Regions from separate parts of the Bradyrhizobium sp. 23AC genome, predicted to be linked through region 2. Evidence: predicted binding sites of a transcription regulator. Region 2 holds the regulator's gene; each other region holds the start of a gene.
What was found. Region 2 encodes LexA, which represses DNA repair genes until DNA is damaged. Its sites were predicted from a motif close to TGTTCNNNNTGTGTTCNG; they were not measured.
Positions count from the first base shown of each region.

Region 1: RAD10_RS01515 (DNA recombination protein RmuC) is a predicted target of LexA. The motif match lies at 1,936-1,953, and genes of this name have one in related genera.
Region 3: RAD10_RS25870 (PA0069 family radical SAM protein) is a predicted target of LexA. The motif match lies at 2,427-2,444, and genes of this name have one in related genera.

Region 1 is NZ_JAVAYN010000001.1:316,164-320,000, forward strand. Features, by position in the region: gene truA (tRNA pseudouridine(38-40) synthase TruA) at 1-96, opposite strand, end outside; gene fmt (methionyl-tRNA formyltransferase) at 211-1,146, opposite strand; gene def (peptide deformylase) at 1,289-1,813, opposite strand; gene RAD10_RS01515 (DNA recombination protein RmuC) at 1,985-3,181, shown strand; partial or broken gene RAD10_RS01520 (GIY-YIG nuclease family protein) at 3,270-3,572, shown strand; gene RAD10_RS01525 (AmpG family muropeptide MFS transporter) at 3,772-3,837, shown strand, end outside.
Region 2 is NZ_JAVAYN010000016.1:144,557-148,393, forward strand. Features, by position in the region: gene RAD10_RS29955 (GAF domain-containing protein) at 1-334, opposite strand, end outside; gene RAD10_RS29960 (hypothetical protein) at 540-974, opposite strand; gene lexA (transcriptional repressor LexA) at 1,564-2,265, opposite strand; gene RAD10_RS29970 (molybdopterin molybdotransferase MoeA) at 2,442-3,653, opposite strand.
Region 3 is NZ_JAVAYN010000012.1:176,056-179,892, reverse strand. Features, by position in the region: gene RAD10_RS25880 (ribonuclease HII) at 1-686, opposite strand, end outside; gene RAD10_RS25875 (VOC family protein) at 760-1,215, opposite strand; gene RAD10_RS25870 (PA0069 family radical SAM protein) at 1,239-2,405, opposite strand; gene RAD10_RS25865 (phosphoketolase family protein) at 2,616-3,837, shown strand, end outside.

The sequences.
Region 1 (3,837 bases), on a different contig from region 2:
CTCCAGCGCGCCCTGCACCGAAGGCAGCGTGTCCTGCACCTGCCAGCCGAAAAACGGCGCGCCGTCATACTCGATGGTGAGCTTGTAGCGGGGCATCTCAATCCAGCTCTATCCGACGTCATTGCCGGGCTTGACCCGGCAATCCATCGCCTGGGAAAGAGTTTTGTTAGAAGATGGATACGCGGGTCAAGCCCGCGTATGACGAGTTGACTAGGTGAACCTCGCTCCCGCCTTCAACGGCACGCCGCGCAGGAAGTCCGCGGCCTGCATCCGGCCCTTGCCCTCGCGCTGAAGCTCGATGATGCGGATGGCGCCCTCGCTGCAGGCGATGGTGAGCTTGTCATCGAGCACCTCGCCCGGCGCGCCCGACCCCTTTGCCAATTCACACCGCAGGATCTTGACGCGCGCATTCTCGCTGACGCCGGCAAGCTCGGCCCAGGCGCCGGGGAATGGCGACAGGCCGTGGATGTGGCGCAGCACGGCGCGCGCAGGCCTGGTCCAGTCGATGCGCGCCTCGGCCTTGTCGATCTTGGCGGCGTAGGTGACGCCGTCCTCGCTCTGCTTCTTGAGCCGAAGCCCATCGCGGGCGAGCGCGGCCATCGCCCGCACCATGAGATCGGCACCGAGGCGGGAGAGACGATCGTGCAAATCGAGCGCAGTCATGTTGTCCGTGATCGCGAGGCGCTCGGCCATGGCGACGTCGCCGGTGTCGAGACCGACATCCATCTTCATCACCATCACGCCGCTCTCGGCATCGCCCTCCATGATGGCGCGGTTGATCGGCGCCGCGCCGCGCCAGCGCGGCAGCAGCGAGGCGTGCAGATTGTAGCAGCCGAGTTTTGGCGCATCGAGGATCGCCTGCGGCAGGATCATGCCGTAGGCGACGACCACGGCGGCATCGGCGTCGAACGCGCTGAACTCGTCGAGTGCCTCCTGGGTCTTCAGCGTCTTCGGCGTCAGCACGGGAATGCCGAGCTTTCGCGCGGCCTCTTCGACCGGGGTTGGCTGCAATTGCAGGCCGCGCCGCCCGCCGGGCTTCGGCGCGCGGGTGTAGACGGCGACGATCTCGTGGCCATGCGCGACCAGCTCGAGCAGCGTCGGCACGGAGAAATCGGGCGTGCCCATGAAGATCAGGCGGAGGGGCATGTGGCTGCGTTCGGTGAGAGTTCTGATTCCCCGTCATGCCCCGGGCTTGTCCCGGGCATCCATGGTCTTGGCGACAAAGCAAGCAAGGCGTGGATGGCCGGGTCAAGCCCGGCCATGACGACGTGAGAGAGCCGAGCTCTACTCACTCCGCGCGCTTGGCAGCTTTCTCGAACTTCTTCATCACGCGGTCGCGCTTGAGCTTCGACAGATAGTCGACGAACAGGACGCCGTTGAGGTGGTCGATCTCGTGCTGGATGCAGGTGGCATAGAGGCCTTCGGCGTCCTCCTCGTGCACCTTGCCGTCGAGATCGGTGAAGCGCACGCGCACCTTCGCAGGGCGCTCGACCTCCTCGTAATATTCGGGGATCGAGAGGCAGCCTTCCTCGTAAACCGACAGTTCCTCGGACGAGGCGACGATCTCGGGATTGATGAAGACGCGCGGCAGCGGCGCGGTCTCGCCGTTCTCGTCGCGCTTGGCGAGGTCCATGGTGATCAGCCGCAGCGGCTGCGCGATCTGGATCGCGGCGAGGCCAATGCCGGGCGCGTCGTACATGGTCTCGAACATGTCGTCGGCAAGCTTGCGGATCTCCGGCGTGACCTTCTCGATCGGCTTGGAGACCAGACGCAGCTGCTTGTCGGGCAGGATGATGATTTCTCTGAGGGCCATAGCCGCGATTTAAGCCCCATGCCGGATGCGGTCAATGCGGAGAGGAACCTCGTTAACCCCTCGCTAACCATAAAACTTCAGCTTTCGTTAACCATAAAAATTAGGGGGTCGTTAACCGCCGCCGTTCCCTCTTCGTTCGCGGGAGTCCAGCGAATCGGCTAGAAGGGCGGAATGAACGAGATCATTTTCATGTTGGGCGACTGGCCGGTGCGCACGATCCATGCGCTGATCGGCTTCGGCGCCCTCGTCCTCATCCTCCTGGTGGTAATCGCCGTCGTGATCGGCCGCTCGGGCCGGCGCGGCGCGGAACTCGCGATGGCGCATGCGATCCGGGCCGACGAACTCGAGGAGCGCCTCAGCGAGGTGCTGCGCGCCCAGAGCGAATCCTCCGGGAGGGTCGACGCCATGACCCAGGCGCTGGCCGGACGCCAGGCCGAGATGGCGCGCGCGGTCAACGAGCGGCTCGATTCGGTAACCCATCGCGTCGGCCAATCGATGGAGCACTCGACCCGCAACACCATGGAAAGCCTGCGCGCGCTGCACGAGCGGCTCGGCATCATCGACAGCGCCCACAAGAACCTCACCGATCTCACCACCCAGGTGACGACCCTGCGCGACGTGCTCGCCAACAAGCAGTCGCGCGGCGCCTTCGGCCAGGCGCGGATGGAGGCGATCGTCCAGGACGGCTTGCCGAAGGGCGCCTATGAGTTCCAGTTCACGCTCTCGACCGGCAAGCGGCCGGACTGCGTCGTGTTCCTGCCCGACCAGCGCCCGCTCTGCATCGACGCGAAATTTCCGCTGGAGGCGATGACGGCGTTGCACGACGCCCGCACCGACGAGGAGCGGCGCGTTGCCACGCAGCGGCTGCGCGGCGACGTGATGAAGCATGTCAGCGACATCGCGGAAAAATACCTCGTCACCGGCGAGACCCAGGAGATGGCGCTGATGTTCGTGCCGTCGGAATCGGTCTACGCGGAAATCCACGACGGTTTCGACGACGTGATCCAGAAGGCCTATCGCGCCCGCGTCGTGCTGGTGTCGCCCTCGTTGCTGATGCTCGCGATCCAGGTGATGCAGCAGATCATGAAGGACGCCCGCATGCGCGATGCCGCCGACCAGATTCAGACTGAAGTGATCAAGCTCGGCGACGATCTGGGACGCCTCAGGGATCGCGTGGTCAAATTGCAGAAACACTTTTCCGACGCGAACGAGGACGTCCGCCAGATCCTGATCTCCGCCGACAAGATCGAGAAGCGCGCAGGACGCATCGAGGAGCTCGATTTCAGCAAGAGCGATGCGGAAGGGCCGCGGCTGGTGGCGACGGGCGCGGGTGAGCTGTTCCCGAGGAAGCTCCAGGCGGGGGAGTGATTCTCTTCTGAGATCAGGTACGCTGCCAGCCCAATTTCACTGTCGTCGCCCGGCTTGACCGGGCGATCCAGTATCCCAGAGGCGGCAGATGAGCCCTCGCTGCTACTACGTTTACATTCTCGCCAGCAAGATTGGCGGAACGCTCTACATTGGCGTCACCAACGATCTCATCCGCCGGGTCGCACAACACAAGCTGCAGGTCATCGAGAGCTTCACGACAGACTACGGCGTCGTGAGGCCGGTCTACTTCGAGCAGTTCGATGACCCCGAGAATGCGATCAAGCGGGAAAAGCGGTTGAAAAAGTGGAACAGGGCCTGAAAGGTTCGGTTGATCGAGCAGCAGAACCCGAATTGGGATGATCTTTATCACGAGATAGCCGGGCCACCATGATGGTGCCACGCCTTCGCCACTCTGTCATACCCCGCGAAGGCGGGGTATCCAGTACGCCGCGGCGGGTGGGATTGAACCGGGGCGCTGGTGTTTACTGGATCGTCCGCCTTCGCGGACGATGACACCGAGGATTTTGAGGGCTCTTCCGCCTCATCGGCTACCACGAGTCTTTCCCCCCAGAATCTGCTAACACCGCCCCATGACCGCTCCCGACGCGACCTCCCCCGCCGCGACCTCCGCCCCCGCCGCCTCCTGGCGCGACAGT
Region 2 (3,837 bases):
CGCCGACATGCGCCTCGTCGTCGCCGCAGAACAGCACCATCACCGCTTGCAGGAATTCGCCTGCGAACACCGGCACCGCCACGCCGCAGGTGAGGCCGGCCGCGACGGCCTGATCGGTCCGCTTGAAATAGGAGTTGGCGAATTTCGTGAGGATGACGGGATGGCCGCAGGCCCAGGCCTTGCCTGGAAGCCCCTCGTCATATCCGAAGTGCAGCTCTTCGCTGACGGCCTTGAACGCGGACAGCCCTTCATCGTAGAGGCCGCCGCCGAATTCCAGCCGCATGCGCGTCCGGTCAGGCACCCAGAGTTCAACGACGCGAATGAAGGTTTTCATCGAGCGTGTCCGCCGCCTCAAATCACGACAGCATCGGTCATTTGGCTGCGGAGCGGAGGTTCAAAATTCAGGCAGGACGGCCCAAACTTCGTGCGGCGACGAGGTTCGCCGCTCGAATTTCGAGAAGCAAAAACCCACCGGGCTCGCCGGCCTCGGCCGGCGACGGCATTTCAATCCTGGCCCTCGACCTCTCGGCCGGAGGGCGTCAGCCGATCGGCAGTCGCGTGACCGTCGGGCGACTGTCGGCGATGATCTTCGGCTTGTGCTCGCGCTCGCCGATCGGTTGAGTCACCGGCAGTTGCAGCACGGTTGCGCGCTGGCCCTCGACGAGCTGCGTCACCAGCACGGATTTGCCGTCCGGGAATTCGATCGCGTCATGATGGCGATCGGGAATGTGCGGATCGATCTTGCCGAACTTGCCGACGCGGGAGTTGACGGTGCGCGTCCAGATCCAGCGGTTATCGTAACGGACGTTGTCGGCGAAGGCGAGCTCCGTTCCCGGCAGCAGGCAGACCGCGACGGAGAGATCGGCTTCGGAGGCGAAGCCGCGCGTCGAGGTGCCGCGGAATGTTGTCGTGACGATCGTCTCGCCGACTTCTGCGGGGCGCGTCGCGACGGCATGCAGGCTGTAGTCACACATCGGGTGCTCCTCAATGCAGAGATAGCGACCCGCACCTCTTTCGGAGGCGCAGGCCCCTACCAGAGTGGAAGCACGTGACGGTCTGCTTGGTTGTAGGCAAATCTGCGGCTGGGATCCGCGAGCCCCGATCACATTATCTTTTCCATCTTTTCCGAATTCGATAGGAACAAAGTCGGCTTCCGTGCATTTGGCAGGCGCGCGTCAACGACCAGCGAAACCAGCCAGTCCTAGTATCGTCAGCTCGGCTGCGTACGCGCTGCATTGCGGTCGTTGCGGATTTTCTAGATCACGGCGGTGTCCTGGCCGACATGATGATGCGATCAGCGTTGCTGCGGCTGCGCTCAAACGATCTGGCGCATTTGGGCTGTCCCCCTCGAACTCGAAAGGCCGCGAAGCGATGTTGCTTCGCGCGGCCCGCCGGGGATGTCGCGGACGAGGAGGGGCCAGATAATCTGTGCAGTACCAGAAAGACCATCCAGCCGGAGCGGACCATCATCCGCTCCAATCTCCGATCGGCGATGCCGATCGCAGGCGCGCGCGGCACTGAGTACTTCCGGTATGAGTACTTCCGGTATGAGTACTTCCGGTATCAGTACTTGCGGTAAAGCCCGATCAGCTTGCCCTGAATCTTCACGCGGTTCGGCGGCAGGATGCGCACCTCATAAGCGGCATTGGCGGGCTCCAGCGCGATCGAGGCGCCGCGGCGGCGGAAGCGCTTGAGCGTGGCTTCCTCGTCGTCGATCAGCGCCACAACGATGTCGCCGGTATCGGCGCTCTCGTTGCGCTGGATCAGCGCCATGTCGCCGTCGAGGATGCCGGCCTCGACCATGGAATCGCCGCGCACTTCGAGCGCGTAATGCTCGCCGGAGCCGAGCATGTCGGGCGGCACGCTGATGGTGTGGCTGCGGGTCTGCAATGCCTCGATCGGGGTGCCGGCTGCGATGCGGCCCATCACCGGCACCGCAACGGGCCGCTCGCCCTCGTCCGCGGACGGGCTGGAGCTCGCACGCACCTTGCCGAGATTGCCCTCGATGACGCTTGGCGTGAAGCCGCGTCGGTTGCCGGCCGCAGCCTGGAGCTCCGGCAGCTTGATCACTTCGATGGCCCGGGCGCGGTTGGGCAGGCGGCGGATGAAGCCGCGCTCTTCGAGCGCGGTGATCAGGCGGTGGATGCCTGACTTCGAGCGCAGGTCGAGTGCATCCTTCATCTCGTCGAAGGACGGCGGCACGCCGCTTTCCTTCAAGCGTTCGCTGATGAACCGCAGAAGCTCGTATTGTTTGCGCGTTAACATCTCGACCAAAGTCCCCCGGTTGATGTCGTTCGATTCCGAGACGATGAATTCAGCGATAAGCCGCTACATCCTCGAAACAAATCATGAACGGACACTATATGTTCGATACATGTTCCGCAACTGCTTAATTTTGCGTGAACAGAACGAAGCGCGCGGAATGCGTGTGGCCGCGCAGGTCAGACGGGGAGCCGCAGCACCTCGCAAGGGCTGCCGGCCTCGGCCTTCGGCGCGAACGGTGGGCGCACGAGAAGTACCTGTGCTGCAGCAAGATTCGCAAGCAGAGAGGAGTCTTGATGGCTGACGGGAAGGGCGACGAGCGTGCCGTCGTCGCGCAGCTCCAGGCGCGCGCGCAGATAATCCTCGCGCTGGTCGTTGACGCCGAGATCGCGGCCCAGCACGGCGCGCTCGCGATGGTGATGAATCACCGAACGGCCCGACAGCGCGCGAATCAGCGGCACCATGAACAGGAAGGCGCAGACATAGGACGACACGGGATTGCCGGGCAGGCCGATGACGCCCATCGTCCCTAAGCGTCCGTGCATCATCGGCTTGCCGGGCCGCATCGCGATCTTCCAGAACGCCATCGCGATGCCTTCGTCCTTGAGCGCCTGCTGGACCAGATCGTGGTCGCCGACCGATGCGCCCCCGGTCGTGACCAGGATGTCGGCGCCGCTTTCGCGCGCGCGGCGGATGCCGGCGGTGGTGGCCTCCAGCGTATCGGCGGCAACGCCGAGGTCGATGGTCTCGGCGCCCTCGCTGCGGGCGAGCGCGTGCAGGGCATAGCCGTTGGAATAGACGATCTGGCCGTGCCCGGGCGTTGAGCCCGGCATCACCAGTTCATCGCCGGTGGCGAGAATCGCGACCTTCGGACGGCGGCAGACGGCGAGTTGCGGGTGATTCATTCCGGCGGCGAGGGCGAGATCGCGCTCCGTCAGACGGGTTCCCTTGCGCAGGAGGACGTCGCCCTCGCGGAAATCGACCCCGGCGGGGCGGATGTGCCGACCCACGATCGCGGCTTCCTTGATCGTTATTTGCTTGCCTTCGGCGATCGTGTCCTCCTGGATCACGACCGCGTCGGCGCCGTCGGGAACGACGCCGCCGGTGAAGATCCGCACCGCTTCGCCGGCGCCGACCTTTCCCGTGAACGGACGGCCCGCTGCGACCTCACCGATCATCGTCAGCCCTGAATCGATTGTCGCCGCGTCGGCCGCGCGCACGGCATAGCCGTCCATCGCCGACATCGCCTGGGGCGGTTGGGTGCGCCGCGCAGCGACGTCATGGGCGAGCACGCGATGGTAGGCTTCGTCGAGCGAAACCGTCTCTGCAGGCAGCGGCGCTGCACCCGCCAGCACCGCAGCAAGGGCGTCGGAAACCGGCATCAAGGCCACGGCGAAACTCCTGCTCGGCACGTTCGGACGAAATGTTCCGACAGTCTTCTAACCGAGCGCGGGAGCAGAGGCAAAATTGCGGAGCCGGCACGATTTATCCTGCCGCTTCCGGCCCGGTACGAAAAGCGGGCTCAGGCCTGGCGTGGCATGATCCAGAGAGCGAGACCGATCGGCAGGAGGGTGG
Region 3 (3,837 bases), on a different contig from region 2:
AGCGCGTCGAGGTGCTCGGGGACGGCGTAGCCCTTGTGCTGCTCGAAGCCGTAGCCGGGGCAGTCCTGCGCCAGCGCGCACATCAAGCGGTCGCGCGTCACCTTGGCGATGATGGAGGCCGCCGCGATCGACAGCACGATGCCGTCGCCGCCGATCACGGCCTCACAGTCGCATTCCGTGTCGAGCCGGTCGCGGCCGTCGACGAAGACGTGCCTCGGCGCCTCCGGCAGCGCCACGACGGCGCGCTTCAGCGCCCACAGTGAGGCGCGCAATATATTGTCGCGGTCGATTCGCGAGGGCGAAGCGACGGCGACCGAGACCTGGGCGGTGGCGCAGATCTTGTCGAACAATTTTTCGCGCTCCTCGGCGGTCAGACGCTTGGAATCGTCGATGCCGCGCGGGATCCGGTCGGGGTCGAGAATCACGGCCGCGGCTACCACGGGGCCGGCGAGCGGCCCGCGGCCGGCCTCGTCGCAGCCGGCGACCGGCCAGACGCCGCGCTTGATCAGCGCGCGCTCGCGCCGGAAGCTCGGCGGTGCGACCGCGATGATGCCTTTCTTGCCTGCGGGAACGGCCGTTGTTTTGGTCGCAGGCGCTTTGCCGGCCTTGGCGGGCGCTGCCTTCTTCGCAGCGTCCTTCTTTGGCGCGTCTTTGGCCGGTGTCTTGGCGGACTTGTCCCGAATCATGGCGGGGATCGTGCGCAAGCGGCCCGGCCGGCGCAACCGGGAACCCCGCGCAATTCCCGTTATTCAGGCCGCCCTATTCCGCCAGGTGCACCCGCCGGTCCTCGCCGACCTCGATGCCGGGTGCGACCACGACCTCCCAGGGATGTCCGTCAGGATCGGCGAAATAACCGGAATAGCCGCCGTAATCGGTCTCGTGCGCGGCCTTCACCAGCTTTGCCCCCTTGCCGAGGGCGAAGGCCAGCACCGCGTCGACCTCCTCCCGTGTCCGACAGTTCCAGGCGAGGGTGATGCCGCGGAAGGTTGTCGGCCTCGGCTGGTCCGCCAACGCAGCGTCCGCCGCGAGCTGATCCCAGGGATACAGCGCGAGCACCGGACCGCCGGTATCGTAGAACGCAACCGCCTCGCCGGTCGCCTTCAGCCGGCGCGAAAAGCCGAGGGCGTCGTAAAAAGCGATGCTGGCGCGGATATCGCTGACGCCGAGCGTGATGACAGTGAGCCGCGGCACCGGCGAGTGAAGTTCCTTGACCATGCGACGCCTCTTCCACTTCCCGATCAGAACAGGCTGAGCTGATCGCCGTTCCGCTTCGGCCGGGCAAAGTGATCGGTCGTCAGCCTGGAGCGCCGCTTGTTGAGGCCGAGCCTGTCGCAGGCGATCTCGAAGCGGCGGCCGATGGTCCAGGCCATCGGTCCGGTGCCCTTCATGCGCTCGCCCCATTTCGCATCGTAGTCGCGCCCGCCGCGCATGTCGCGGATCAGCGTGAAGACGTGGCGGTAGCGGTCCGGATAGTTCGCCATCAACCATTCGCGGAAGAGATCGCGCACCTCCAGCGGCAGCCGCAGCAGCACGTAGGAGGCTTCCTTGACGCCGGCATGGGCGGCAGCATCGAGGATGCGCTCGATCTCGGAATCGTTCAGTGCGGGGATCACGGGCGCGACCATCACGGTGGTCGGGATGCCGGCATCCGAGAGCTGCTTCAGCGCCTCCAGCCGCTTCGACGGCGTCGAGGCGCGGGGCTCCATGGTGCGCGCGAGCTTCGGATCGAGCGAGGTGACCGAGATCGCGACCTTGGCGAGGTTGCGCTTGGCCATCCGCGCGAGAATGTCGATGTCGCGTACCACCAGCGCCGACTTGGTAACGATGCCGACGGGATGGCCGGCACGCTCGAGAACCTCGAGGATACCGCGCATGATTTTGCGCTCGCGCTCGATCGGTTGATAAGGATCGGTGTTGGTGCCGATCGCGATCATCCGGGGCTCATAGCCGGTCGCGGCGAGCTCCTTCTCCAGCAGCGCCGGCGCCTCGGGCTTGACGAACAGTTTTGACTCGAAGTCGAGCCCCGGCGACAGGCCGAGATAGGCATGGGTCGGCCGCGCGAAGCAATAGACGCAGCCATGCTCACAGCCGCGATAGGGATTGATCGAGCGATCGAAGCCGATATCGGGGGAATCGTTGCGGGTGATCACCTTGCGCGAGGTGTCGACGCCGACACTGGTCTTGAACGGCGGCAGCTCTTCCAGGCTCTGCCAGCCGTCGTCGAAAGCGACGCGCGCCTCGGCCTCATAGCGGCCGCTGGCATTCGACTGTGCGCCCCGCCCTCGCCTGCGCGCGCGGTCGATGGCGACGCCAAGTTCCGGAAAGTCAGAGTCCACACCCGCCGGCTCGGAGGGCGCCGTGACCGGCGGGTGCTTGAGAGCATGAGAGGATGCTGCTGGACTCATGAAGCCAAGATAGCATGCAAAAGGAACAAATCAAGAACGCAAACAAAAAATGGGAAAACAACCCCATGCAAAGGTGCCGCCCAAATTTCGGGCGCGGTCCTTTGACCTCACGCAACACGCCCGTCGCAACGATTTCGTTTGATGCCGGCCAGGGATCAATCGTCGCGGAACAATGTTGGTGACGATCGGCGGGTGAAGGTCAGCAGGAACATGACAAATCAACAACAATCGGCCGCGGCAAGCAGCAACCTCGACCTGCTCGATCGCTACTGGCGCGCCGCGAACTACCTCTCCGTCGGGCAAATCTACCTGCTCGATAATCCGCTGCTGCGCGAGCCCTTGCGGGCCGAGCACATCAAGCCGCGCCTGCTCGGCCATTGGGGCACGACGCCCGGCCTGAACTTCATCTACGCCCATCTCAACCGCGTCATCCACGCGCTCGATATCAGCGTGCTCTATGTCTGCGGTCCCGGCCATGGCGGGCCGGGCATGGTCGCCAACACCTATCTGGAAGGCAGCTACAGCGAGATCTATCCCGACATCGCGCGCGACAAGGACGGATTGCGCAAGCTGTTCAGGCAGTTCTCCTTTCCCGGCGGCATTCCGAGCCACGCGGCGCCGGAAACGCCGGGCTCGATCCACGAAGGCGGCGAGCTCGGCTACGCGCTGGTGCACGCCTACGGTGCGGCGCTGGACAATCCTGATTTGATCGTGGCTTGCGTGGTCGGTGACGGCGAAGCGGAAACCGGTCCGCTCGCGGCCTCCTGGCACTCCAACAAGTTCCTGAACCCCACCCATGACGGCGCGGTGCTGCCGATCCTGCATCTCAACGGCTACAAGATCGCCAATCCGACCGTGCTCGGGCGAATGCCCGACAGCGAGATCCGCGATCTGTTCCGCGGGTTCGGCCACGAGCCGCTGTTCGTCGAGGGCGACGATCCCAAATTGATGCATCAGGCCATGGCGGATGCGCTCGACGTTGCGCTCGCCAGCATCCGCTCGATCCAGCAGCACGCCCGCGACGGCCGCAAGGCAGTCGAGCGGCCGCGCTGGCCGATGATCGTGCTGCGCAGCCCGAAAGGCTGGACCGGCCCGAAAGAGGTCGACGGCAAGAAGATCGAGGGTTTTTGGCGCGCGCATCAAGTCCCGGTGGCGGGCTGTCGCGAAAACCCGGCGCACCTCAAAGTGCTCGAAGACTGGATGCGCAGCTACGAGCCGGAAAAGCTGTTCGACCAGAGCGGCGCGCTCATTCCAGAACTTCAGGCGCTCGCGCCCGAAGGCATTCGCCGCATGGGCGCCAATCCGCATGCCAATGGCGGCCTGCTCAAGAAGGAGCTGAAGCTGCCGGACTTCCGCAGCTTCGCCATCGAGGTGCCGCGGCCCGGCGGCGCCATCGGGGAAGCGACGCGCGAGCTCGGCAAATTCCTGCGCG